3 regions of the Neobacillus sp. NPDC097160 genome follow, and region 1 is predicted to be linked to each of the others. Evidence: riboswitches for the same ligand, from Rfam matches in the RefSeq annotation. Region 1 holds a riboswitch; each other region holds the start of a gene.
What was found. Region 1 has a riboswitch for lysine ahead of dapA (4-hydroxy-tetrahydrodipicolinate synthase). Riboswitches for the same ligand answer to the same signal wherever they lie in the genome.

Region 1 (8,298 bases):
GCTAGAATCCTCAGGGATGCGGCCATAAAGGCGGGTGCACCAGAGAATTGCATTCAGTGGATCGAAACACCATCGCTTGAAGCAACACAGGCACTGATGAACCATATGAAAATATCGATGATACTTGCAACTGGCGGGGCCGGCATGGTCAAATCTGCTTACAGCTCCGGTAAACCTGCCCTTGGAGTTGGACCAGGGAATGTACCTTGTTATATAGAAAAATCAGCCAATCTAAATCAAGCAGTGAATGACTTAATTTTATCGAAAACATTCGATAACGGGATGATTTGTGCCTCCGAACAAGCCGTTATTATTGATAAAGAAATTTATGCTGATGTTAAAAGGGAAATGATTGCGAACAATTGTTATTTCTTAAATGAGGAAGAAAAAGGAAAGGTTGAAAAATTAGTCATCAATGAACATTCCTGTGCGGTAAATCCAAACATCGTAGGGATGGCTGCTTCCAAAATTGCCGCCTTGGCAGGTGTTATTGTACCGGAAAACACGAAAATTTTAATCGCGGAATTAAAAGGAGTCGGATCTAAATATCCGTTATCAAGAGAAAAATTAAGCCCGGTTTTAGCTTGCTATAAGGTTAGCAATCATGATGAAGGCTATAAGAGGGCAGAAGAAATGCTGGAGTTTGGTGGTTTAGGACATTCCGCTGTCATTCATACCAATGATCAAACCGTCATCAAAGAATTTGGCTTAAGAATGAAAGCAGGCCGGATCATTGTAAATGCTCCTTCCTCACAGGGTGCCATTGGTGATATTTATAATGCCTATATTCCATCCTTAACACTTGGCTGCGGTTCGTATGGCGGAAACTCTGTATCCACCAACGTTGGTGCGATTCATTTAATCAATATTAAAAAAGTGGCCAGAAGGAATATTAATATGCAATGGTTTAAAGTGCCGTCTAAAATTTATTTTGAGAAGAATTCTACTCAATATTTAGCGAAAATGCCGAAAATCTCAAAAGCGTTCATTGTCACTGACCCTGGAATGGTGAAATTAGGCTATGTAGATAAAGTTCTTTATTATTTACGGAAGCGTCCAGATTATGTCCACTGCGAAATCTTTTCAGAGGTGGAACCAGATCCATCCATTGAGACGGTGATGAAAGGTGCAGAAATGATGGCTAAATTCCAGCCGGATGTGATTATTGCCCTTGGCGGCGGTTCGGCAATGGATGCGGCCAAAGGAATGTGGTTGTTCTACGAGTATCCTGATGCGGAATTCTTTGGATTAAAACAAAAATTCCTCGATATTCGCAAACGGATCGTAAAATATCCTCATCTTGGATCAAGGGCGCAATTTGTTGCGATTCCGACGACCTCTGGGACGGGATCAGAAGTGACGTCTTTCTCGGTTATTACCGATAAAGAGGCGAATATTAAATATCCGCTCGCTGATTATGAATTGACACCGGATGTGGCGATTATTGATCCGCAATTCGTCATGACGGTACCGAAACATATTACAGCGGATACAGGTTTAGACGTATTGACACATGCGATTGAAGCCTACGTTTCCTGTATGGCCAATGATTTTACGGACGGACTTGCGATGAAGGCTATTCAGCTCGTATTTGAATACTTGCCAAGAGCCTACAAAAATAGCAGTGACGAAGAGGCACGTGAAAAGGTTCATAATGCCTCAACGATTGCCGGTATGGCCTTTGCTAATGCCTTTTTAGGTATTAACCATAGTCTTGCACATAAATTAGGAGCAGAATTCCATATCGCACATGGACGTGCAAATGCCGTTCTCATGCCGCATGTTATTCGTTATAATGCGACAAAACCAAAGAAGTTTACTGCATTTCCAAAGTATAACCATTTTAAAGCCGACAAACGTTATGCTGAAATTGCCAGAACATTAGGTTTACCTGCAAAAACGACTGAGGAAGGTGTAGAAAGTCTCGTTCAGGCCATCATTCAATTGGCTAAAGAACTGGAAGTCCCAATGAGCTTAGCAGCAAATCAAATTGATCAAGCTGAATTCGAAAGCAAAGTTGATTTCCTAGCCGATCGTGCCTTTGAAGACCAATGTACGACTGCCAATCCAAAGCTTCCGTTAGTAACGGAATTAGCTGAGATTTATCGATTAGCATATAAAGGTGTGTAACGACATCTAATTGCAAAGAGGAATAAATAAAATAGCTGCCTATCGATTTTGGAGATAGGCAGCTTTTGTGGTTTTATCTTTCAATGACACTAACTGGTAGAATTTCTTTTAGTGCTAATTCTTCGCCAATTGTTAATGGTACCATTGGTAAACGAACACCGCCCACATTGATTCCGGCCATGTTTAAAGCGGCTTTTACCGGTGTTGGATTAGGTGCAGCAAATAAAGCTTTCATGATTGGGAGGAGGCTGCGATGCGCTGAGGCTGCATCTTTTAGATGGCCGTTTTTAAAGCTATTGACCATTTCCTGCATTTCGTTTCCGATGACATGGGATGCGACTGAAATGACTCCTGCTCCGCCAATCGCTAAAACCGGTAATGTTAAGCCGTCATCACCACTGTACAACGAAAAATCATCTGGTGTTTGGCTAATAATTTCTGCCATCGCATCTAAATTGCCGCTTGCTTCTTTTATCGCGACGATATTATCGATCATTGAGAGACGAACAATCGTATCAACAGACATGTTGATCACACTTCGTCCAGGTATATTATATAGCATTACCGGTAAGATGGTTGATTCTGAAATGGCTTTAAAGTGTTGGAATAAACCTTCTTGAGATGGCTTGTTATAATAGGGAACAACAAGCATAATTCCATCAACGCCCGCTTCCTCAGCTTGCTTAGTTAAGCTAATCGAGGCTCTCGTATTATTGGAGCCCGTTCCGGCGATGACAGGTACTCTACCGTCAACAACCTCTACAACATATTTAAATAAAGCGACCTTTTCTTCGTTTGTTAAGGTAGGGGACTCACCCGTTGTACCTGCAACGACTAATCCATCAGACCCATTCGCAATTAAATAGTTAACTAATTCTTTTGTAGCATCAAAATCAACTTCACCATTTTGATCAAATGGCGTCACCATTGCAGTTAATACTTGGCCAAAATTCATCAAGCTCACCCTTTATATCATTTTTTATAAAATTAGAGGGGTTGAAACCAATTCCAAATCGACGCAAAAAAGCAACAACGAGGGTTCGCTGCTGCTTTAGAAACATAATAAAAATAAGTTCCTATGCGTGAGATAGCCCTCCATATAGTTTCCTATATGACAATTCTGTGCTTATTCAACAGCAGAACCAGCTTCAAGTCGAATGAGTTTCATTGAAGCTTCGGCAAATTCCCCTTTCCACAATCATCGCCGGATCTCATTATCCTCAAATTGTGTACTAATGGTCTTTGCGCCTCTATCCTCACTTCAAAAGGTTTTGAAGTAAGAAAGTATTTAATTGATTGCTAATATACCAGATAATTCATTTTAATTCAAGTTAATTTTCCCGATCTATCTTAATGTATTTGAATCCTTCGTTCAATATTATACAAAACATATTAAAAGTGTGTTTAATTAGCATGTGAGAGGCAGTGCCAAAAATTATTTTTTGGCTCTGCCCATTCTAAAAAGAAAAGAAATTTTTTTTTGTGATTTAGAGGCAACATTAAAATCTATTTAGCTCTTCCAATTTTGTGGAGATGGCGATGACCATTTCCTCCGTTATTTTAGGGATATAAGAATTTAATACTCCATTAATCATAAAACCCATTGGACCTTCGGCAGTCATATCGAGAAAGCCTGTCATCCTAGTTTTATTTTTATCAATCGCTTCTGCCAGATAATATCCTCCGCCTGAAAATTTCTCATTTACCCCCTGTAAAGTAAAGGAAACCTTTGTTGGTTCATTCCATTCTTTTATATTGATCATCAGACTAACCTTTTTCTTTAAAATGCCAATATCACTATAAAATTCCCAGGTAGACTGACGTTTAGTAAATTTCTGATGATGAATATATCCAGGAATAAGTGGAGCCCAGTTATCCATATCCTTTATAAAATTCCAAACCTTATTAATTGGTACCCCTACCTCAACTTGATGCATACCGCTTGGCATTCAATTTCCTACTCTCCATATCAATATAAAAGACCTTCATTATATTGAAGGCCCTTTTTATATTTATATGTTCGTGCCAGCATATGGAAATCGTATTATTGGAATTGGTTCATTAACCCAGTTTTACTCTACCGTAACCGCCAATGATTTAACTAAAACCGAAGGAGAGCCAATCGGTGATAGCGGGAATGTTAAATCAGAGCCAATTTCCTCGACATTTTGCAATAATTGATAAAAATTACCTGCGATGGTCATTAAGTTAACCGGAAATTGCACCTTACCATCAGCAATATAATAACCATTGGCAGCAACTGAAAAGTCCCCTGAAACCGTATTTGCCCCGGAATGCAAGCCTGATAGATCCGTAATTAAAATGCCTTCGTTCATACTACTAAGCAAATCTTCAAACGAAATCGAAGATGGTTCGATAAAAAGGTTGGATGGACCGACCTTGACAGCACTTTTATAGGAATCTTTATGTGCATGCCCAGTCGTTTCCGTTTGCTCTTTTTTCGCTGTTTTTTGATTATGAAGCAAGGATTGTAAGACACCGGTCTCAACTAAAGTAAGTTTCTTGGTCGCAACACCTTCACTATCAAAAGTCCTGGATGCAAGACCATCCTCAAGGAATGGATCATCAACAATCGTAATTTTTCCTCCGGCAATTTGCTTTCCAAGCTTATCCTTTAAGGAAGAGATACCTGCTTGCGTGTTTTCAGCTGAAAAATTTGAAACATATGTTGCCAAAAGACTTGCTGCAGCATCATTTCTTAATAAAACCGGATAGTCTTTACTATCAATATTTCTTGACCCTAATTGTGATAGTGCCTCTTCCGCAGCTTTTTGAGCAATTTCCTTTGCATCCAAGCGATAGAAGTCTTTTGTCACTTTAAATTCAAACGATGTTTTCGTTTCCTCGCCGTCTTTAACAATTGCTTCTACAAGGACATACAAATAATTCATTTGATCCGTTAATGTTAACCCTTTATTATTTGACAAATTTCTCGAGACCGATTCAGTCCGAATCATGCAATAGTCGGTCGCGACGATTCTAGGATCCAATGCCAGTAATTCACGTTCAACATCCTTGATAAATTGTATTTTTTCAGGGGTGGTGACTTCATTTAAAGCTGTTGAGAAAAAGTTTCCTTGCTCATACTGCCGGCTGCCGGCAAAGATTTCTTCAATATCTTCATCATGCATTATCGTCGTATTTTCTTTTGCGTTTTCTAATAAGAAGGGGATGGAGGCCTCATCGATTTTTTCAGAATAGGCATAACCCATTTTCCCATTAATGTTTCCGCGGAAGGAAATGCCGCCGTCTTCGGCAATTTCATATTGATCAATTTCGCCTTTGTATACTTGGCAGCCAAAAACTTCTTTCTTCTCAAAATACATTTCGACATCGGTAAAACCGCTGCTTTCAGCTGCACTAAATAGTTTTGCTTGAAATTCTTGTATCGTCATTTTTTATTCCCCCTTCGTCCCACCGACAGTAATTTCGCTGACACGGATCATTGGCTGACCGACGTTAACTGGAATACTTCCACTTAGTGAACCGCACATCCCGGCACCGTGTCCTAAATTATTCCCAACCATATCGACAAGCTGCAAGGTTTTAGGTCCATTACCGATTAAAGTAGCGCCTTTTAACGGTTTTCCGAGCTTACCGTTCTTTACTTCATATGCTTCCATGACCGCAAAGTTATAATCACCTGTAGCTGGGTTAACCTGGCCGCCGCCCATATATTTGGTATAAATTCCATGTTCGGTATTAGCAATGATTTCTTCAGGTGTTGATTTTCCAGGGGCAATATACGTATTCGTCATCCTTGATGTTGGAGCAAAGCGGAAGGATTGTCTCCTGCCTGAACCGGTTGATTCCAACCCCATTCTGCGAGAATTAAATTTATCAATTAAATAGCCTTTTAGAATACCATTTTCGATGAGAACATTTTTCCGTGCATTTTCGCCTTCATCGTCTATATTGATGGAACCCCATTCATTTTGAATCGTACCATCATCGATATATGTAACAATGGATGGTGCGACCTTTTCCCCAATGCGATTCGCAAATACAGAGTTGTTTTTCGCAACGGCGGTAGCCTCCAATCCATGTCCACAAGCTTCATGAAAAATTACCCCGCCGAATTCATTATCGATAATGACAGGGAATTTTCCGCTCGGACATGGACTGGCATCCAGCATCGTCACAGCAATTCGGGCGGCTTCCGTGGCATAATGATCCAGATTTATATTTTCAAAGAACTCAAAGCCTTGGTGGGCGCCGGGTCCATAGAAGCCTGTTTCCATTTGATTGTCACGCATTGCTACAGCCTGAATCGCCAGTCTTGAGCGAACGCGTTTGTCCTCGATCAATTTCCCTTCTGAATTGGCAATTAGCACATTTTGTTCTTCATCCATATACCGGACAGTCACCTGTGAGATACTAGAATGATAGTTTTTGGCTGTATCAAAAGCATGTTTCATAATGACGGCTTTGCGGGATTTATCCACCTCTTGCGGCAAAAGTTGAATGGGATGAATGGTGTCAAATGATTCTTGTACAAGAGGGGACAGTTGAATAATTGTTTTGCCGTTAATGGCTTGTGCTGCATTGTTGGCTGCTTTAAGAAGACCTTCCTTGCTGTGGTCTGTTGTATAGGCATAGGTGCTCTGCAATCCTTTAAACACACGAATGCCAATCCCAAAATCACGTCCGGAGAGACAGGTTTCAATTTTGCCACTTTGCAATGTAAAATTATTGGTAAACCGATCCTCAACGAAAATCTCCGAAAAATCCCCGCCGGTTGATAAAGCTGCTGTCAGTACGTCTTCAATTAATGATTGACTTAGCATATAGACCTCCCATTTCATTAAATAATAGTAAGATTCAGATGTTAATTTGTTAGAATCTGACTAATTGATGATACCTTTTAATCATACACCACTTTTTATAATGATGGTTAATTTTACCTTTGATAAAATGCTTGTTAATAAAAATTAGGGAATATGGTCAGTGTGGATTGACATTATGTTGTTGGCGAAATAACGACACCTTTTTCCCAGTAATTTCTTTTACCCACTAAGGGTATTTACAGTCAAAAGCCTTTAGAAAGGGGGATTATAGGCGTGTTAATGAAGGGGATGATTGTAAAAAAATTGCAGTCAATGCATAAAAAATCTCCAAGACCCCTGCCATTTTCTTCTTATGGCAAACGCAGATAGGGAGGAAGTTTGACTAATGCAACTTTCTTAACAGCGAGGATGAGGCAGGATCAGTTTTTAGTAAGGAATTCATACCAATTTAGATGAAAAAGGTTCAAATTTCGAATCAAAAGTTGTTTAATAGAAACCAACAAGATTCAGATTGACAAAATATTTATAAAGCGACACGAACCTACATCATTTGGGTTACTTGAAACAGAGAAATAGAATGTTAATGCAGTTGATGATAATTTACCACATTTTGTAAATTGATTAAACGAAATTGATATTTGGTGAAGAATTGGCAAAAAGGAAAGGGAATGTTTATGGGAAAATTAAAAGTAATGACCGTATTTGGTACACGACCAGAAGCGATTAAAATGGCTCCGTTAGTACTTGAACTCAAAAAACATAAAGAAATACAGCCGTTTGTTACTGTTACTGGCCAACATCGAGAAATGTTAGATCAAGTATTGGACGTCTTCGGGGTAACCCCGGATTATGATTTAAACATTATGAAAAGCAGACAAACGCTAACCGATATTACCACCAGTGCCCTAATCGGCCTTGATGAAATCATCAAAAAAGTAAAACCAGACCTTATACTTGTTCATGGGGATACCACCACCACTTTTGCTGCGAGTCTTGCGGCGTTTTATAATCAAGTGCAAGTAGGGCATGTGGAGGCGGGATTACGGACCTGGAAGAAGTACTCTCCGTTTCCTGAGGAAATGAATCGACAATTGACAGGAGTGATTGCTGATTTCCATTTTGCACCAACGATTAAATCTGCTGATAACCTATTAGCAGAAAATAAAAAGAAAGAATCTATCTTTATAACCGGTAATACCGCCATTGATGCTCTTAAAACAACGGTGACAAAAGAATATCAACATCCATTGTTAACAAAGTTAGATGCGGACAAAATGATCTTATTAACAGCACATCGGCGAGAAAATCTGGGTGAACCAATGCGAAATATGTTTAATGCGATCAAGCAAATTGTGGAGGA
Region 2 (8,298 bases), on a different contig from region 1:
TTGAACAAAATCATCTTTTCCTGTATTTCTAATAATGATCACCCCTTTTTTACATTTGCTGTTACAACTATATGCATTCATGTAAAAAAAAAGTAATATATTTACGATTATGCTACTCTTCCAGATGATTGGAAAAAGTTTCAGATTAAATCATAAGAAATCCATGCATAAGCAAGAGGATAATCCACATACTATTTTTGTAATTTCAATTCACATGACGAAAGAAGGATTATTAATGACTGTAGGTACACAAGTAAAACAAGCACTAGCCGGTTTAAAAAGCGCACAGGCAAGTTTTGAAACCTTTGCATTGGCAACTGATAACCAAAATGCAAAACAACTTTATCAACAGGCTGCCCAGCAAACACAATCAGTTCTAGACAGCCTTGAACCACGCCTTCAAGAAATCACAACTGAAGAACCGCAGTATAATCAATAAAACAGTTATAGGTTGGCGATTTATGCCAACCCCTTTTTCATTTTTAGAATTTCCTATGAAAGGAAGTTACTTTTATGACAATCGCTTCAAACGTTAAACAATGTCTTTTCACCATAAAAGGAATTGAGGCTCAGTTGTCCTCCCTTGCATTAAATTCTCTTGAGGAGGAAGCGAAAGTTATTTTCCATGAGACAAGTTTGCTAATCGGGGATGTAAAAAAAGACCTACAATACCGAGTTTTAGAACTTGAACGACATGAACCACAATACAAAGGTACATAATATTTTGAGGTGAGAAACATATGCCAGGTTGGATATTTATTATATTTCGCTCGATAATTTTCCTGCTGCTCTTATTCATAACAACAAAAGTTCTTGGAAAAAAACAAATTTCGGAGCTCTCCTTTTTTGAGTATGTTGCAGGTATTACGATTGGAAGTATAGCCGGCGAGGTTGTTACGGGACTTGAGTCAAACATATATCATGGGGCATTAGCAATCGTTGTGTTTGGAATTGTTACTTTTTTGTCTAATTATTTTTCGATAAAGAGTAAAAAATTCAGTGATTTCGTGGAAGGTAAAGGGACCGTTGTCATTCAAGATGGGAAAATCTTAGAAAATAATTTAAAAAAGGAAAAGTATACGATTGATGAGTTATCCGCACTGCTTCGCCAAAAAAACATTTTCAAGGTCGCGGATGTAGAATTTGCCGTTTTGGAACCACGCGGCAATTTAAGTGCCTTATTAAAAAAGGAAAACCAACCATTAACACCTAAAGATTTGCAAATGAAAATGCCGAATGAGAAAGAACCACAAACGATCATTATGGATGGGAATATTGTCGATGAGGCATTACGATGTGCCGGAAAAGGCAGGGGCTGGCTTTATTCCGAGTTAGAAAAACAAGGAGTAACACTTGATAATGTATTCCTCGGACAAGTGGACTCATATGGAGATATAACAGTTGATCTTTATGATGATAAAATTAAAGTACCAACACCCGCACAGCGGCCGTTATTACTGGCAACCTTAAAAAAAACGCAGGCAGACTTAGAGATATTTTCACTTGAAACCAATTGTGAAAAATCAAAAGCGATGTATAAGAAAAATGCGGCATTCTTACAGGAAACAATCGATAAGCTGGCGCCGTACCTTAACGGATAAATAGGAAGAATGACAAAAATCCTTATCAATTGATTTGATAAGGATTCGTTATTCCGACAGAATTTGAATTTATGCACTTACCTTTTGAACCTTCAGCTTCACTATTTTGTTTGAAACATAGCTGTGCAGTATCATTCCCGCCATGACCAATGCCATGCCGCCCCAAGATAAAGCTGAAGGCACTATCGAATTTAAGAGCAATAACTCTCCGATTACTGCGAATAAAACTTCCATTGATTGTGTTGCCTCCACAGCAGCAAGCTTCTGCATGTCTCCTCTTACGAGATCTGTCGCATGAAAAAATAAAATAGTTGCTATCACACCTGAGGATATGGCAACGAGTGCTGATTGGGTAGTTTGTGCTAAACTGGGCGGCCCCTCATCTATCAGTCCATAAATGGATAAAACAATCCAGAAGGGCATACTGGCTAACGTCATTCCTAATACACGCTGAAAAACATCAAGGCGCCCGCCGCATACCTCCATCATTTTTCTATTCCCTAACGGATATGCAAAAGATGCAACGATCACCGGTAATACCCCTAAGGATATGGCCATAATAGACAAATGATTGGCCTGTTCTACCTGCATCAAAATTATTCCAAGTACAATGATTAAAGACATTCCTAATCCCTTGAAGGGAATTTTCCCCTTAATTAGACTTGGACCATTATCGGTCATAACTGTTTCATAGAAAAACGGTGCAAGCAGTGAACCGGAGATAATTGTAATCTGCCAAGTTGCCGCAATCAGCCAGCCCGGGGCATATGCTGCTGAAAAACAAATAGGAGCGTAAAATAATCCGAAGCCAATAGAACTCCATAGGAACCAGGCACCTGGCCGCTGTTTCATTTCCAAAAGCAATGGTTTTAGATTTTTCCTGCCTATTACAATTAAGAAAAGAAAGGGGACCATAAAGAAATACCTTAAGGAAGCGCTCCAAATCCAGCTTCCTCCCGCAAGTTCCATCGATCTATTTAGAATAAAAGTAAACGCAAAAAAGAAAGCAGCAAGGATGCCTATTAGGATGGGCCGCATGGTTTTAAATCTCCTTTGTATTTTGAATATAGTGTTATTTTCCATGAAAAAAAGGAAACCTTCAAGTGGTTTCCCTAAATTTACTTTTTTGATTAGCCTCTTTTTTCTATCGTATTTAAAAAAAGATATTTTTTGCCTATTAGCGCAACCGAAAAAGAGCAGATGAACAGTCCGGTTGCTGCCATATAGGTGGTTCTTACACCAAATGATTCGGTAATCCATCCCATTACTAGTGACGAAATACCAAAGGCACCAAATATCAATGTACCTCGGGCGGAATAGACTTTGGCTAAAAGTTGTTCTCTTGCGCTTTGTTGGATAATCGTGGTCTCAGCAACATCACGAGCCATTTGTGGCAATCCAAATAAAAAGGAAACGAATAAAGCAAACCATGGAATAGAAGTCGTTCCAAATAAAAACGTAATCGCAATTAAGCTACAGGTGGACCAGAGGATTGTTTTTCCTAATTTTTTTTCTAAAATATGTGAAAAACGATAGATTAACAGCCCTCCAAATAACATTCCTGCAAAAAAGGAGCCATTTATTAATCCCCACCAGCTCTCCCCTTTATTTAAAGCCTCAGCAACATAAACAAACAAAATAGCAGCAATCCAAACTCCGTTAGCAAAGGTTTCAAGGATATTCATGAAACTAATTGTCCTCAGCTGCTTCGAATCCCAAATAATCCTCCAGCCCTCTTTTAAGGCATCCATCCGCGATTGCTCTATTTGAGTCTGCTGATTCGTAACATGTTTGATTAACCCCATCAATGCTGTCGATAGCACGTATAAGATAAAGGTTAACCAAAGAATCTTAGCAGCACCCATTGCTACTAGCAGGATACTGCCGATTGGCCAGGCAACAAGCTGAACGATTTGGTCGGAAATGGAGAGTAAACTATTGATTTTCACAAGCTTTCTCTTTTCAACCAAACTTGGAACAAGTGCGTTTCGAGCGGGAGAAGCCCAGCCATCTAAAAAAGAAATAAAACAGATGAGCAAATAAATCCAAAATAGCCACCCATCATTAAAAACAGTTGTAGTTAAGCACAATGCTAACAGCAGTAACGTTTTTCCGCTTTGTGAAAAAAACAAGATTGACTTAAGTTTGTATTTATTGATGACCAATGGTGCCAATAACCCGCTAATTAACGCAGAAAAGGTATTAAAAAATGGAACCAGTGACATATAGGTAACAGAACCCGTCGCATCAAAGATCAATTTAATTAAACAAACCACATATAAAATGTCTCCAAGATTGGCAAACATTTGTCCAAACCAAAGAAACCGGAAGGAAGCTTGTTTTCCGACAAAAATGGACATAGTACACCCTCACTTTTTATTGAATTTTTTTATAAAAAAGTAAGGTTTATCTACATCGGACATCCTCCATTTATAACCAGTTTCATTTCTTTTCAGTATAGCAATTAAAAGAGATAAAAATAACCCCAAATTTTGGGGTTATTTTTATTATTGAGGATTCGGCCTGTGGAACAGGCCCATTACTTCAATGGTTTCTGTAATATTCACGAAAGCGGCAGGATCCACTTCCGTAATGAGGTTTTTCACTTCATTCAATTCATACCTAGAAATGACTGTAACCAATACGTTTCGTTTGTCATTGGAGTAGCCTCCTACTCCATCCATGATTGTCAACCCTCTATATAAATTAGTCAGTAAATGCTCTCTCATTTCTTGACCTTTTTCTGTAATAATCATTAACGTTAATTTCGCATGGTCTGTGTATATCGCATCAACCACTTTACCAGTTACATAAATAGAAACTAATGTGTTTAATGCCGAATCCCAATTAAATAAAAAGCCACTTATAACGATAACAACGGCGTTCATCCCTGATAGGAGTGTGCCAATCGGAAAATCTCTTTTCCTTGATACAATCATTCCGATGATGTCAAATCCACCAGTTGAACCAGAACAGCGGAACACGATTCCTACCCCAATACCCGTCAGAGCACCGCCAAAAATCGAAGATAATATCGTATCTTTAGCAATCTCATGTACTGGAACCAAGTATAATCCCATTGAAATAATAAAGACTGAAAAAATCGAATTCATAATAAATCTTTTTCCAAGCATTTTATATCCGATAATCAATAACGGAAGGTTTAACAGAAAATTAGCAAGTCCCGTATTGATTGGAGATACCATTCCAAAAATCATCGAAATACCACTAAGCCCGCTGCTTAATACCTGATGAGGAATTAAGAAGAGATTAAATCCAACCACGACAATGAGTGACCCCAGTATTAATCCAAGAAACTGCAACTTTTATCATCCCCCGCCATTTGTTCTTTTTTAAAATAATACCGATTCTCGAATGTGAAGTAAATTTAATAGTTTTTTACAATAATAAGAAATTGTCTGTAAATTTTTCCATTGACTTTTTCAAAATAATATTTATACTTTATAAATATATTAACTTCATAGTAAAAATCCTCATCAAACCGATGAGGTAGAGGTCGCGGTTTTTATAAGTAATGCGGACGAGATGTAGAGACATCCCTGACTCCGTTTGAAAGGAAAAGCTGCCGAAGTGTGTTTTTCATCTCTGGAAAAGCATGCTGGGGCTGTCTCCGAACAGGAACAGAACTGTCACGCATAGTCCTACCAGCCATGCGTGTTGAGCTATCTTTCGGAAGGTATGATGCGGGGTATTGACAATGCCATCGATTCTACTTCGATGGCATTTTTTATTCCAAACTCCTTCCTGAAAAAAATAAAAAGGAGTCATGACCATGCAAACAGCAAGACCACTAAAACAAAATGACTATACCGGTGAACTGACACCAAAAAATGAAACGACTGAACTAAAAAGAAGCTTAAAATCACGACACCTTACAATGATTTCACTTGGCGGAACAATCGGAACCGGCCTATTCCTTGCAAGCGGCGGCGCCATTCATTCTGCCGGACCTGGCGGTGCCATTCTCTCCTATCTTATCATTGGGGTCATGGTATACTTTTTAATGCAAAGCTTAGCAGAGATGGGCGCCTATATGCCTGTTGCCGGAAGCTTTAGTACGTATGCGACTAAATTTGTTGATCCTGCCCTAGGCTTTGCGCTCGGCTGGAATTACTGGTACAACTGGGCTATCACTATTGCTGCCGAATTAGCTGCTGTAACCATGATCATGAAATTTTGGTTCCCAAATACCCCATCATTGGTTTGGAGCAGCATCTTTTTAGTGATTATGTTTCTATTAAATTATCTTTCTGTAAAAGGTTTTGGGGAAGCTGAATATTGGTTCTCTCTAATAAAAGTAGTAACGGTTATTATCTTTATTATTACTGGAACATTAATGATTTTTGGTATTATGGGAGACCATGCGATAGGATTTAAAAACTTCACAATTGGTGATGCCCCGTTCCACGGCGGATTTATGGCCATGCTCGGTATCTTTATGGCTGCGGGATTCTCTTTCCAAGGGACCGAGCTTTTAGGTGTTGCAGCAGGTGAAACCGACAATCCTGGAAAAGCTATTCCAAAGGCAGTAAAATCAGTATTTTGGCGGATTCTTTTATTTTATGTACTAGCGATTTTAGTCATTGGACTTCTTATTCCTTATACAAATAGCAACTTAGCAAATGGAGATGTTTCTGTTAGTCCATTTACACTTGTCTTTCAAAAAGCTGGCATTGCCTTCGCAGCTTCTGTAATGAATGCCGTTATCTTAACAGCGGTATTATCTGCCGGAAATTCAGGAATGTATGCTTCGACACGGATGCTTTGGGATTTGGCTCGTCAAGGAAAAGCCCCAAAATTTCTTGGTAAACTTAATAAAAACGGTGTACCGGTAAATGCATTAATTGCCACAACCTTAGTGGGAACTCTTGCCTTTCTTGCTTCTTTCTTTGGAGATGGCACCGTTTATGTATGGCTCTTAAACGCATCCGGTATGTCAGGTTTTATCGCTTGGCTCGGAATTGCAGTTTGCCACTATCGTTTTCGTAGAGCATTTGTGGCGCAAGGCAAGGATCTTAGCCTATTACCATATAAATCAAAATTCTTCCCATTTGGTCCAATTTTCGCCTTTGCCGTCTGTGGTTTTGTTGTTTTAGGACAAAACTATTCTGCCTTTATGGGTGACCATATCGATTGGAGCGGTGCATTAGTTTCATACATCGGTTTACCATTATTCCTATTATTATGGCTTGGCTATAAATTTACAAAGAAAACAAAGGTTATTCCTTTGGAAAAATGCGATGTAACAAACTAATAAGGATATAAAAAACAGACTCATTATTCGAGTCTGTTTTTTATTTGACTACACATTATAACGCTTTACTTTTCCTCGGATGACCAAACATATAAATCTTCAATTTGGCAATTTAATTCCTTGGAAATTGTCATCGCAGTATTTAAGTTCATTACTTTCTTTGACAAGTAATCGTTAAGCTGGCTTTGAGGAATGTTTGTATTCCTTTCCAAGCCTTCTAAGTCCATACCGTTTTTGGATAAGAGATCTTTGAGGTTACTTTTTTTTGCTTTATAATTAGTCAAAATGACACCTCGCTTTTGTAAAGCATACCATAGTTACATTATAATGGAAAGGTGGACGGCTTCCATTCTTCCATTTGCTGATTTCATATTCCGTTAAGTATCAAAAAGGAACATTCATTTTGTGGTATACTTAAGAAGGAATAGTAAAGGGGTGTTGAATTTGAAAAACTCAAATAACCGCTACATTAATGGTCAAACAGTAAATATTAAAGAAACAGGTGAAGTTGTTACAATTTTAAAATGGCAGTATGTAAAAAATATGAAGAGATATTCTTATATCGTTAAAGAATACCCAGGTACATTTTATTTCGAAGAAGAGCTGCAAGATTTATAAACCAAAAAATGACAACGCAAAAGAAGACCAATTCAGCGAATCGGTCTTCTTTTACTTCTTCAGCATTTAAAATTCTGCATTGCCTGGTGTTCTAGGAAAAGGAATTACGTCCCTTATGTTAGACATCCCAGTCAGGTACATAATTAAACGTTCAAACCCAAGGCCATAGCCTGAGTGTTTCGTCCCGCCGTATTTTCTTAGCTCTAGGTACCACCAATATTCTTCTTCTGTCATACCAAGCTCATTAATTTTTCCGGCAAGAATGTCTTCCCGTTCTTCACGCTGACTGCCGCCAATCAATTCGCCGATTCCCGGTACAAGTAAATCGGTCGCAGCAACCGTTTTGTTATCCTCATTTAAGCGCATGTAGAAGGCTTTAATTTCTTTTGGATAGTCCGTAACAAATACTGGCCGTTTGAATACTTTTTCGCATAAATAACGTTCGTGCTCTGTTTGCAGATCAAGTCCCCATTCCACCGGGTAGGCAAATGTTTCCCCTGACTCTTTCAACATCTCGATTGCTTCTGTGTACGTCACACGGCCAAAGTTTGCCTTATGGGCATTATTTAGACGCTCTAACAACCCCTTTTCAATAAAGCTGTTAAAGAAGTCCATTTCTTCAGGAGCTTGCTCTAAAACAAACCCAATTACATATTTCACCATTTCTTCGGCTGAATCCATGATATCTGGAAGTTCTGCAAATGCCAGCTCTGGTTCAATCATCCAAAATTCAGCTGCATGTCTAGCTGTGTTAGAATTTTCCGCTCTGAACGTTGGCCCGAACGTATAAACATTTCGGAATGC
Region 3 (8,298 bases), on a different contig from region 1:
CGTTATTTCTGTCGGTAACGAAGAAACGGAAAAACAATTGCGTACAGCACTTGCAATGGGAGCAGACAAAGCTGTCCTTATTAATACCGAAGACGATGTTGAAAATGGCGACCAATTTACAACAGCGAAAATCCTTGCTGAATACTTAAAGGATAAGGATGCTGATTTAATTTTAGGTGGAAATGTAGCGATTGATGGCGGGACTGGACAGGTTGGCCCTCGTGTCGCTGAACTTCTTAACATCCCTTACGTAACAACGATTACGAAATTAGAAATCGACGGAACAAATGTAACCGTTACCCGTGACGTTGAAGGGGATGCTGAAGTCATTGAAACGACTTTACCACTTTTAGTTACAGCACAACAAGGCCTGAATGAGCCGCGCTACCCTTCTTTACCTGGAATTATGAAGGCAAAGAAGAAGCCGCTTGAAGAAGTAGAATTAGATGATCTTGACCTTGAAGAAGATGATGTTGAAGCAAAAACAAAAACGATTGAAATTTATCTACCGCCTAAAAAAGAAGCAGGAAAAGTATTAGCCGGTGATTTAAATGATCAGGTTAAAGAACTTGTTCACCTACTTCATACTGAAGCAAAAGTAATTTAATCGTTATTTCATAAAAATTGTTTTTTCAGGAGGTAACTTACATGTCAAGAAAAGTATTGGTATTAGGAGAAGTTCGTGACGGCTCATTACGTAATGTTTCTTTCGAAGCAGTAGCAGCTGCAAAAACAGTTGCAGAGGGCGGAGAAGTTGTTGGAGTATTAGTTGGCGAATCTGTAAGCGCTTTAGGTGCTGAGTTCATCCAAAACGGAGCAGATCGCGTTGTCGTTGTTGAAAATGAGAAATTAAAACAATATACATCAGATGGTTATGCACAAGCATTACTAGCTGTTATTGATCAAGAAAAACCGGAAGGACTCGTTTTAGGTCATACAGCTCTTGGCAAAGACTTAGCACCACGAATTGCCGGTAAACTTTCATCCGGTTTAATTTCAGACGCAACTGCGGTTGAAGAAGCTGGCGGAAATATCGTGTTTACAAGACCTATTTATTCCGGAAAGGCATTTGAAAAGAAAATCGTTACCGATGGCTTAATTTTTGCAACGGTACGTCCTAATAACATTGCACCATTAGCAAAAGATGAAAGCAGAACCGGTGAGGTTTCCTCCCTATCTGTTGACATCAAAGACCTTCGCGCCATCATTAAAGAAGTAGTAAGAAAAGCGAGTGAAGGCGTTGACCTAAGTGAAGCAAAAGTGGTTATTTCAGGTGGCCGCGGCGTAAAGAGTGTTGACGGGTTTAAACCGCTTAAAGAATTGGCTGATGTACTAGGCGGTGCAGTTGGTGCTTCACGTGGTGCGTGTGATGCTGACTATTGTGATTACTCCCTACAAATTGGCCAAACCGGTAAAGTTGTCACACCTGACCTCTATATTGCCTGTGGTATTTCCGGAGCTATCCAGCACTTAGCCGGCATGTCTAACTCAAAAGTAATCGTAGCGATCAACAAAGACCCTGAAGCAAACATCTTTAAAGTTGCTGATTACGGCATCGTAGGCGACTTGTTTGAAGTTGTTCCATTATTAACAGAAGAGTTTAAAAAGCTTAAGGTTCATTCTTAATAAATGATGGAAAACGAGCGGAATTTTCCGTTCGTTTTTTTGTTTAATTTTGAATGAAGGGGGGAAAATAACAAGTAGAGCAGTTTATTAGCATGATATTCCAATCAATGATATACTTTCCGTAGTATTTCAGTATTAATTAGGGGGTAAATAAAAAATGGCTATTTCACATGTAACAGATCAAAACTTCTCTGCTGAAACAGGTTCAGGCCTTGTTCTTGTAGATTTTTGGGCACCATGGTGCGGACCTTGTAAAATGATTGCTCCAGTTCTTGAAGAACTTGACGCAGACATGGGCGATAAAGTAAAAATCACTAAGCTTGATGTGGATGACAACCCACAAACAGCTGCAAACTTTGGTGTTATGAGCATTCCAACATTGTTAGTGATGAAAAATGGCGAGGTTGTTGACAAAGTAGTCGGCTTCCAACCTAAAGAAGCATTAGCAAGTGTGTTAGAAAAGCACGTATAAGTTGAGATTAAAAAAACCTTAGCTGGATTTTTTCCGGCTAAGGTTTTTTTATGAAAAACCTCCCACTTCCCTTTATCGGTCGTTTGCATTAATATTTTATAAGATAGCGAAAAAAAAGAGACGGAGTGGAGTGGCCGGAAATGAATGAAACAATAAAGCAAAAACTGACACTGCTGCCTGATCAGCCTGGCTGCTACTTAATGAAAGACCGTCAGGGGACAATCATCTATGTGGGGAAAGCAAAAGTATTAAAGAATCGAGTGAGGTCCTATTTTACCGGTTCGCACGATGGGAAAACATTAAGACTTGTTAATGAAATCGAGGACTTTGAATATATTGTTACCTCTTCAAATATAGAAGCACTCTTACTGGAATTAAACTTAATCAAAAAATACGATCCGAAATACAATATCATGTTGAAGGATGATAAAAGCTATCCGTTTATCAAGCTGACTGCGGAAAGACATCCGAAACTGATCATCACGAGAAAAGTGAAAAAGGATAAGGGCAAATACTTTGGCCCATACCCGAACGTCGGAGCTGCCAACGAAACCAAAAAGCTGCTTGATCGTATATACCCACTGCGCAAATGCTCTACTCTTCCCGACCGCGTTTGTCTGTATTACCATTTAGGACAGTGCTTGGCACCATGCGTGAACGAAGTGAGCGAAGAACAGTATAAGCAAATGACCGATGAAATTACGCGCTTTTTAAATGGCGGGTATAAGGAGATAAAGAAAGAGCTCACGGAAAGAATGACTGCGGCAGCAGAGGAACTTGATTTTGAACGTGCAAAGGAATATCGCGATAAAATTGTTCATATAGAAACGATTATGGAAAAGCAGAAAATAACGATGACGGATTTTACCGACCGTGATGTCTTTGGCTATGCCGTCGACAAAGGCTGGATGTGTGTCCAAGTCTTCTTTGTCCGCCAAGGAAAGCTTATTGAACGGGATGTTTCCATGTTTCCCATCTACAATGAGCCGGAGGAAGAAATTTTAACCTTCCTTGGCCAATTTTATACAAAAGCGAATCACTTTAAACCAAAAGAAATTCTTATTCAGGATGAAGTGGATTTGACTATGGCGGAACAGCTGCTTGAAGTGAAGGTGCTGCAGCCGCAGCGCGGGCAAAAAAGGGACCTTGTCAAAATGGCGATTAAAAATGCCAAAATTGCCCTTAATGAAAAATTCTCCTTGATTGAAAAAGATGAGGAAAGAACCATTAAGGCAGTTGAAAACCTTGGGGAGCTGCTTGGGATCTATACCCCGCACCGAATTGAGTCATTTGATAACTCCAACATCCAAGGGACAGACCCCGTATCGGCGATGGTCGTTTTTATTGATGGTAAAGCAAACAAACGGGAATACCGCAAATATAAAATAAAATCGGTTAAAGGCCCAGATGATTATGAATCGATGCGAGAAGTCACCAGAAGAAGATATTCGAGAGCCTTGAAGGATGACCTGCCGCTTCCTGATTTAATTATCATTGATGGCGGAAAAGGCCATGTTGAGGCTGTAAGAGATGTCCTCGAAAATGAATTAGGTTTGGATATCCCGCTTTCAGGGCTTGTGAAGGATGAAAAACACCGAACATCGCAGCTTCTCTACGGGAATCCTTTGGAAATTGTTCCACTTGCTAGGAACAGCCAGGAGTTTTATTTATTGCAAAGAATCCAAGATGAAGTTCACCGCTTTGCGATTACCTTTCACCGGCAAATCCGCGGGAAGTCTGCTTTTCAATCGGTACTTGACGATATCCCGGGAATAGGGGAAAAGCGAAAAAAACAATTGCTAAAGGAATTCGGCTCCGTTAAGAAAATGAAAGAAGCAACATTTGAGGAATTTCGAGCCCTCGGAATTCCAGCAAATGCGGTAGAAGAATTAATCAATAAACTTCACTCATAAGCATTGTCAGAAAAAAAAGAACATGCTATAATGAGTGAAAATTTACATTACTATCACTTTATAGTACTAAAGTGAAGGTAGAGGTGCGAGCTTCAAGAGTAGTGGTTCTGAGAAGGATGAGCTTCGAAGAAGGATCATGAAAGGGAATGTTCGCCGAAGTGAAGAAGGTCTCATTTCTTTCTTTGCTGGTTCTGCATTGAATAAATGCAGGATTGTCAAGACCTATGTCTTGGAGAGCTATCTTACATTGTTTGTACGAGAATTTATTTTTTCGTGTTCTTGAAGCAATGAGATGCCCTTCTCATTGCTTTTTTGCGTTTTTGGGAGAATCTAAGCTTAATCAAATGAAAGAAGGGGAAGGCAGCAATGGGACTAATTGTACAAAAATTCGGGGGAACCTCCGTAGCCAATGTAGAAAGAATATTAAATGTGGCAGCATGTGTAAAAGAGGAGACCGAGCGAGGGAACAATGTTGTTGTCGTCGTTTCGGCAATGGGGAAATCCACGGATCAACTTGTCGGCCTTGCAAAGGAAATTTCCTCGCAGCCAAATAAGCGGGAAATGGACATGCTGTTATCTACTGGAGAACAGGTAACCATCTCATTATTGTCCATGGCCATAAATCAACAAGGACTTAATGCCGTTTCTTTCACAGGATGGCAGGCGGGAATCGTTACAGAACCGGTTCACGGAAACGCCAGAATTTCAAAAATTAATACTGAGGCAATCCAGACCCAGCTTTCTGATGGAAAGGTTGTTATTGTTGCGGGATTCCAAGGTGTAACAGAAGAGGGTGAAATCACCACACTTGGCCGAGGTGGCTCTGATACGACGGCAGTAGCATTAGCAGCAGCACTAAAAGCAGATAAATGCGATATTTATACCGATGTAACCGGGGTGTTCACCACGGATCCAAGGTATGTCAAGTCGGCACGCAAATTATTATCTGTTTCGTATGATGAAATGCTCGAGCTTGCTAATTTAGGTGCGGGAGTATTGCATCCAAGAGCAGTGGAGTTTGCTAAAAACTATCAAGTACAGCTTGAAGTTCGTTCAAGTATGGAGAAAATAGAAGGAACAGTCATTGAGGGGGAAGCAACAATGGAACAAAATTTAGTCGTACGTGGTGTCGCATTTGAAGATGAAATAACAAAGGTAACTGTATTAGGGCTTAGCAATTCACTAACAAGCCTGTCAACCATTTTTACAACCTTAGCACAGAATCATCTTAACGTTGACATTATTATTCAAAGCACAACAGAGGGAGGAAGTGCCAATCTGTCGTTCTCCATTCATACAAATGACTTATTAGAGACATTGAAGGTACTAGAGGACAATAAGGAAGTGCTGGGTTACGAGCAGCTTGATGCGGAAAATAAATTAGCAAAGGTATCGATTGTTGGTTCAGGCATGATCTCTAATCCAGGTGTAGCTGCAAAAATGTTTGAAGTCCTTGCCGCTAACAACATCCAAATCAAAATGGTCAGCACATCCGAAATAAAAGTCTCCGCCGTCGTCGAAGAGAAACAAATGCTAAAAGCAGTAGAATCCCTACACGCAGCATTCGAACTAAGCAAATAGTAAAAAGGGTGACAGGCACCATTAAGGTACCTGACACCCTTTTAACAGTAATTATAGGTTAAAGGCTCTTTATGCTCGTTGGTTTCACTTTATTTGATGGGATCTTTTGTATCCCATTTGATAGTGAATTGTACTTTATTTGCTTTTTTGACTGGGTGTTCGAAGGCTTCGGCGACGACTTCTTTTTGAAGCTCAATCTGCTGGGCAAGAAAACCGGCCTCGAGCTGGAAAAAGTGCTCAGCTTTTGATTTCACACGGGACACAATAAGAGGACTCGTTAGTTCAATATCAATTTCATTTTTTGTTTCTTTTTTTATTTCAAGCTGGCCCCATGAAGCATTAGCGAAAAACTCAACGACTTGATCAAAATCAACTAAAGGAAATTTCCTTGCCAGACGTTTCCCTGCCCAATACAAGATTTCAGGGGTATCTTTCCCTAAAATCTCAGGCAAAAGGATTTCCCTGATTAATTCATATCCGAATATCGAAATCGTTCGTGGTTCAGCAGCATTCACATTTAAATCAATGACTGTACTTTCTTTCACATGTTTCCCCTCTTTCTATCATTCTATTATATACAATTTGTGTTATGTTTCAGTACAGTTTTAATGGAAAAAGTAATATTATTGTGCAATATCTAATTTCATGTACCATCATAATTACTTTTTCCTAAAAGGTAAAATTATTAGCATTTAGATGTTGGTAATTAAATACAAAAAAATGGTTGTATATCTAAAAAAATCCAATCGAATTAAGTGTTCTACACCATTCTATTATAATATCAATATATTTTAAAAATTTTATTTTTTACTTAAGATTGTGTATCCGTTTTCTTGACGCTCCAAGTTGTTGGGAGTAAAATGGACATGTCACATTATTGTCACAGTGGTGCTAAGTTAGAATTCTTTAAGGGGAATTAAAAAGGGAAGAAACCTAACATTATTTTTTAAAAATTAAAGGGGGGTAAAAAAATGGCGGGTAATCGAGAGTTTGTTAATCGCAGATTGCATTCGCTGCTGGGCGTTATTCCAATCGGGTTATTCCTGGTGCAGCACCTTGTAGTCAACCATTTTGTAACAGGAGGACCGGAGTCCTTCAATAAGGCTGCAGGTTTTATGGGAAATCTGCCTTTCCGGATTGTTCTGGAAACTGTAGTTATCTATTTACCTATACTATTTCACGCAATCTACGGACTTTATATTGCTTTTACCGCGAATAGCAATGTCAACAGGTTTGGTACATACAGGAACTGGATGTACATATTGCAACGTATATCAGGCGTCATTACACTGATTTTTATTGCTTGGCACGTATGGCAAACCCGCGTGGCTGCAGCATTTGGTGCCGAGGTATCCTATGATATGATGCATGATATTTTATCATCACCAGTTATGTTTGTTTTCTATTTAGTAGGTATCCTTTCGACGATTTTCCACTTTGCTAATGGTTTATGGTCATTCATGGTTAGCTGGGGGATTACTGTGTCACCACGTTCACAAGTCATTTCTACATACGTGACAATTGGTGTTTTTCTAGTTTTATCAATTATTGCCATTCAAACACTAATCGCATTTGTTTAATAATTACTGATTGTTCGGAAAAATATTGTATTTTGGATTGAGGGAGTGAGTCACGAATGGGTAAAGGTAAAGTGATCGTAGTCGGCGGCGGCTTAGCTGGCTTAATGGCTACCATCAAAGTTGCAGAATCAGGAACACCAGTAGAACTATTTTCTCTTGTTCCGGTAAAACGTTCTCACTCTGTTTGTGCCCAAGGTGGTATTAATGGAGCTGTAAATACAAAGGGTGAAGGTGATTCACCGTGGATTCACTTTGACGATACTGTTTATGGCGGCGATTTCTTAGCGAATCAGCCTCCAGTTAAAGCTATGTGTGAAGCTGCACCATTTATTATTAATTTATTTGACCGGATGGGAGTTATGTTTAATCGTACTCCCGAAGGATTACTCGACTTCCGTCGCTTTGGTGGAACACAGCATCACCGTACCGCATTTGCCGGTGCAACAACCGGACAGCAATTGCTATATGCGTTAGATGAACAAGTCCGTCGTCATGAAGTGGACGGTTTGGTTACAAAATATGAAGGCTGGGAATTCTTAGGTGCCGTTGTGGATGATGATGGCATATGCCGCGGGGTTGTTGTTCAAAACCTTAAAACAATGGAAATTAAGTCATTCTCTGCTGATGCTGTCATCATGGCAACAGGCGGCCCTGGGATTATTTTTGGTAAGTCAACCAACTCTGTTATTAATACCGGCTCCGCTGCATCGATCGTTTACCAGCAGGGTGCTACTTACGCGAATGGTGAAATGATCCAAATCCATCCTACTGCTATCCCTGGTGATGACAAGCTGCGCTTAATGAGTGAATCAGCACGTGGTGAAGGCGGCCGGATTTGGACCTATAAAGATGGAAAACCATGGTATTTCCTAGAAGAAAAATATCCTGCATATGGAAACCTTGTACCACGGGATATTGCTACCCGTGAAATTTTTGATGTCTGCGTTTCACAGAAACTTGGAATTAATGGCGAAAACATGGTATTCCTTGATTTATCCCATAAGGATCCACATGAACTAGATGTAAAATTAGGTGGAATTATTGAGATTTATGAGAAATTCATGGGCGATAATCCACGTAAGGTACCTATGAAAATATTCCCTGCTGTTCACTATTCAATGGGTGG

Region 2: it holds a riboswitch for lysine, as region 1 does, so the genes downstream of both, ACIQXV_RS06575 (amino acid permease) here and dapA (4-hydroxy-tetrahydrodipicolinate synthase) in region 1, are expected to answer to the same signal.
Region 3: it holds a riboswitch for lysine, as region 1 does, so the genes downstream of both, ACIQXV_RS13405 (aspartate kinase) here and dapA (4-hydroxy-tetrahydrodipicolinate synthase) in region 1, are expected to answer to the same signal.

The regions. Positions count from the first base shown of each region.
Region 1 covers NZ_JBIWDU010000005.1:290,319-298,616, reverse strand. The annotation lists gene adhE (bifunctional acetaldehyde-CoA/alcohol dehydrogenase) at 1-2,130, shown strand, start outside; gene dapA (4-hydroxy-tetrahydrodipicolinate synthase) at 2,204-3,085, opposite strand; lysine riboswitch at 3,211-3,391, opposite strand; gene ACIQXV_RS09750 (SRPBCC family protein) at 3,630-4,079, opposite strand; gene ACIQXV_RS09745 (TldD/PmbA family protein) at 4,203-5,546, opposite strand; gene ACIQXV_RS09740 (TldD/PmbA family protein) at 5,550-6,938, opposite strand; gene wecB (non-hydrolyzing UDP-N-acetylglucosamine 2-epimerase) at 7,613-8,298, shown strand, end outside.
Region 2 covers NZ_JBIWDU010000003.1:426,043-434,340, reverse strand. The annotation lists gene ACIQXV_RS06610 (YmaF family protein) at 1-33, opposite strand, end outside; gene ACIQXV_RS06605 (DUF1657 domain-containing protein) at 236-439, shown strand; gene ACIQXV_RS06600 (DUF1657 domain-containing protein) at 514-720, shown strand; gene ACIQXV_RS06595 (DUF421 domain-containing protein) at 741-1,601, shown strand; gene ACIQXV_RS06590 (DMT family transporter) at 1,671-2,639, opposite strand; gene ACIQXV_RS06585 (MFS transporter) at 2,732-3,961, opposite strand; gene ACIQXV_RS06580 (YitT family protein) at 4,109-4,924, opposite strand; lysine riboswitch at 5,105-5,295, shown strand; gene ACIQXV_RS06575 (amino acid permease) at 5,395-6,876, shown strand; gene ACIQXV_RS06570 (helix-turn-helix domain-containing protein) at 6,942-7,160, opposite strand; gene ACIQXV_RS06565 (hypothetical protein) at 7,321-7,494, shown strand; gene asnS (asparagine--tRNA ligase) at 7,561-8,298, opposite strand, start outside.
Region 3 covers NZ_JBIWDU010000008.1:158,644-166,941, reverse strand. The annotation lists gene ACIQXV_RS13425 (electron transfer flavoprotein subunit beta/FixA family protein) at 1-607, shown strand, start outside; gene ACIQXV_RS13420 (electron transfer flavoprotein subunit alpha/FixB family protein) at 649-1,626, shown strand; gene trxA (thioredoxin) at 1,784-2,098, shown strand; gene uvrC (excinuclease ABC subunit UvrC) at 2,239-4,011, shown strand; lysine riboswitch at 4,082-4,259, shown strand; gene ACIQXV_RS13405 (aspartate kinase) at 4,378-5,592, shown strand; gene ACIQXV_RS13400 (YslB family protein) at 5,682-6,137, opposite strand; gene ACIQXV_RS13395 (succinate dehydrogenase cytochrome b558 subunit) at 6,564-7,172, shown strand; gene sdhA (succinate dehydrogenase flavoprotein subunit) at 7,229-8,298, shown strand, end outside.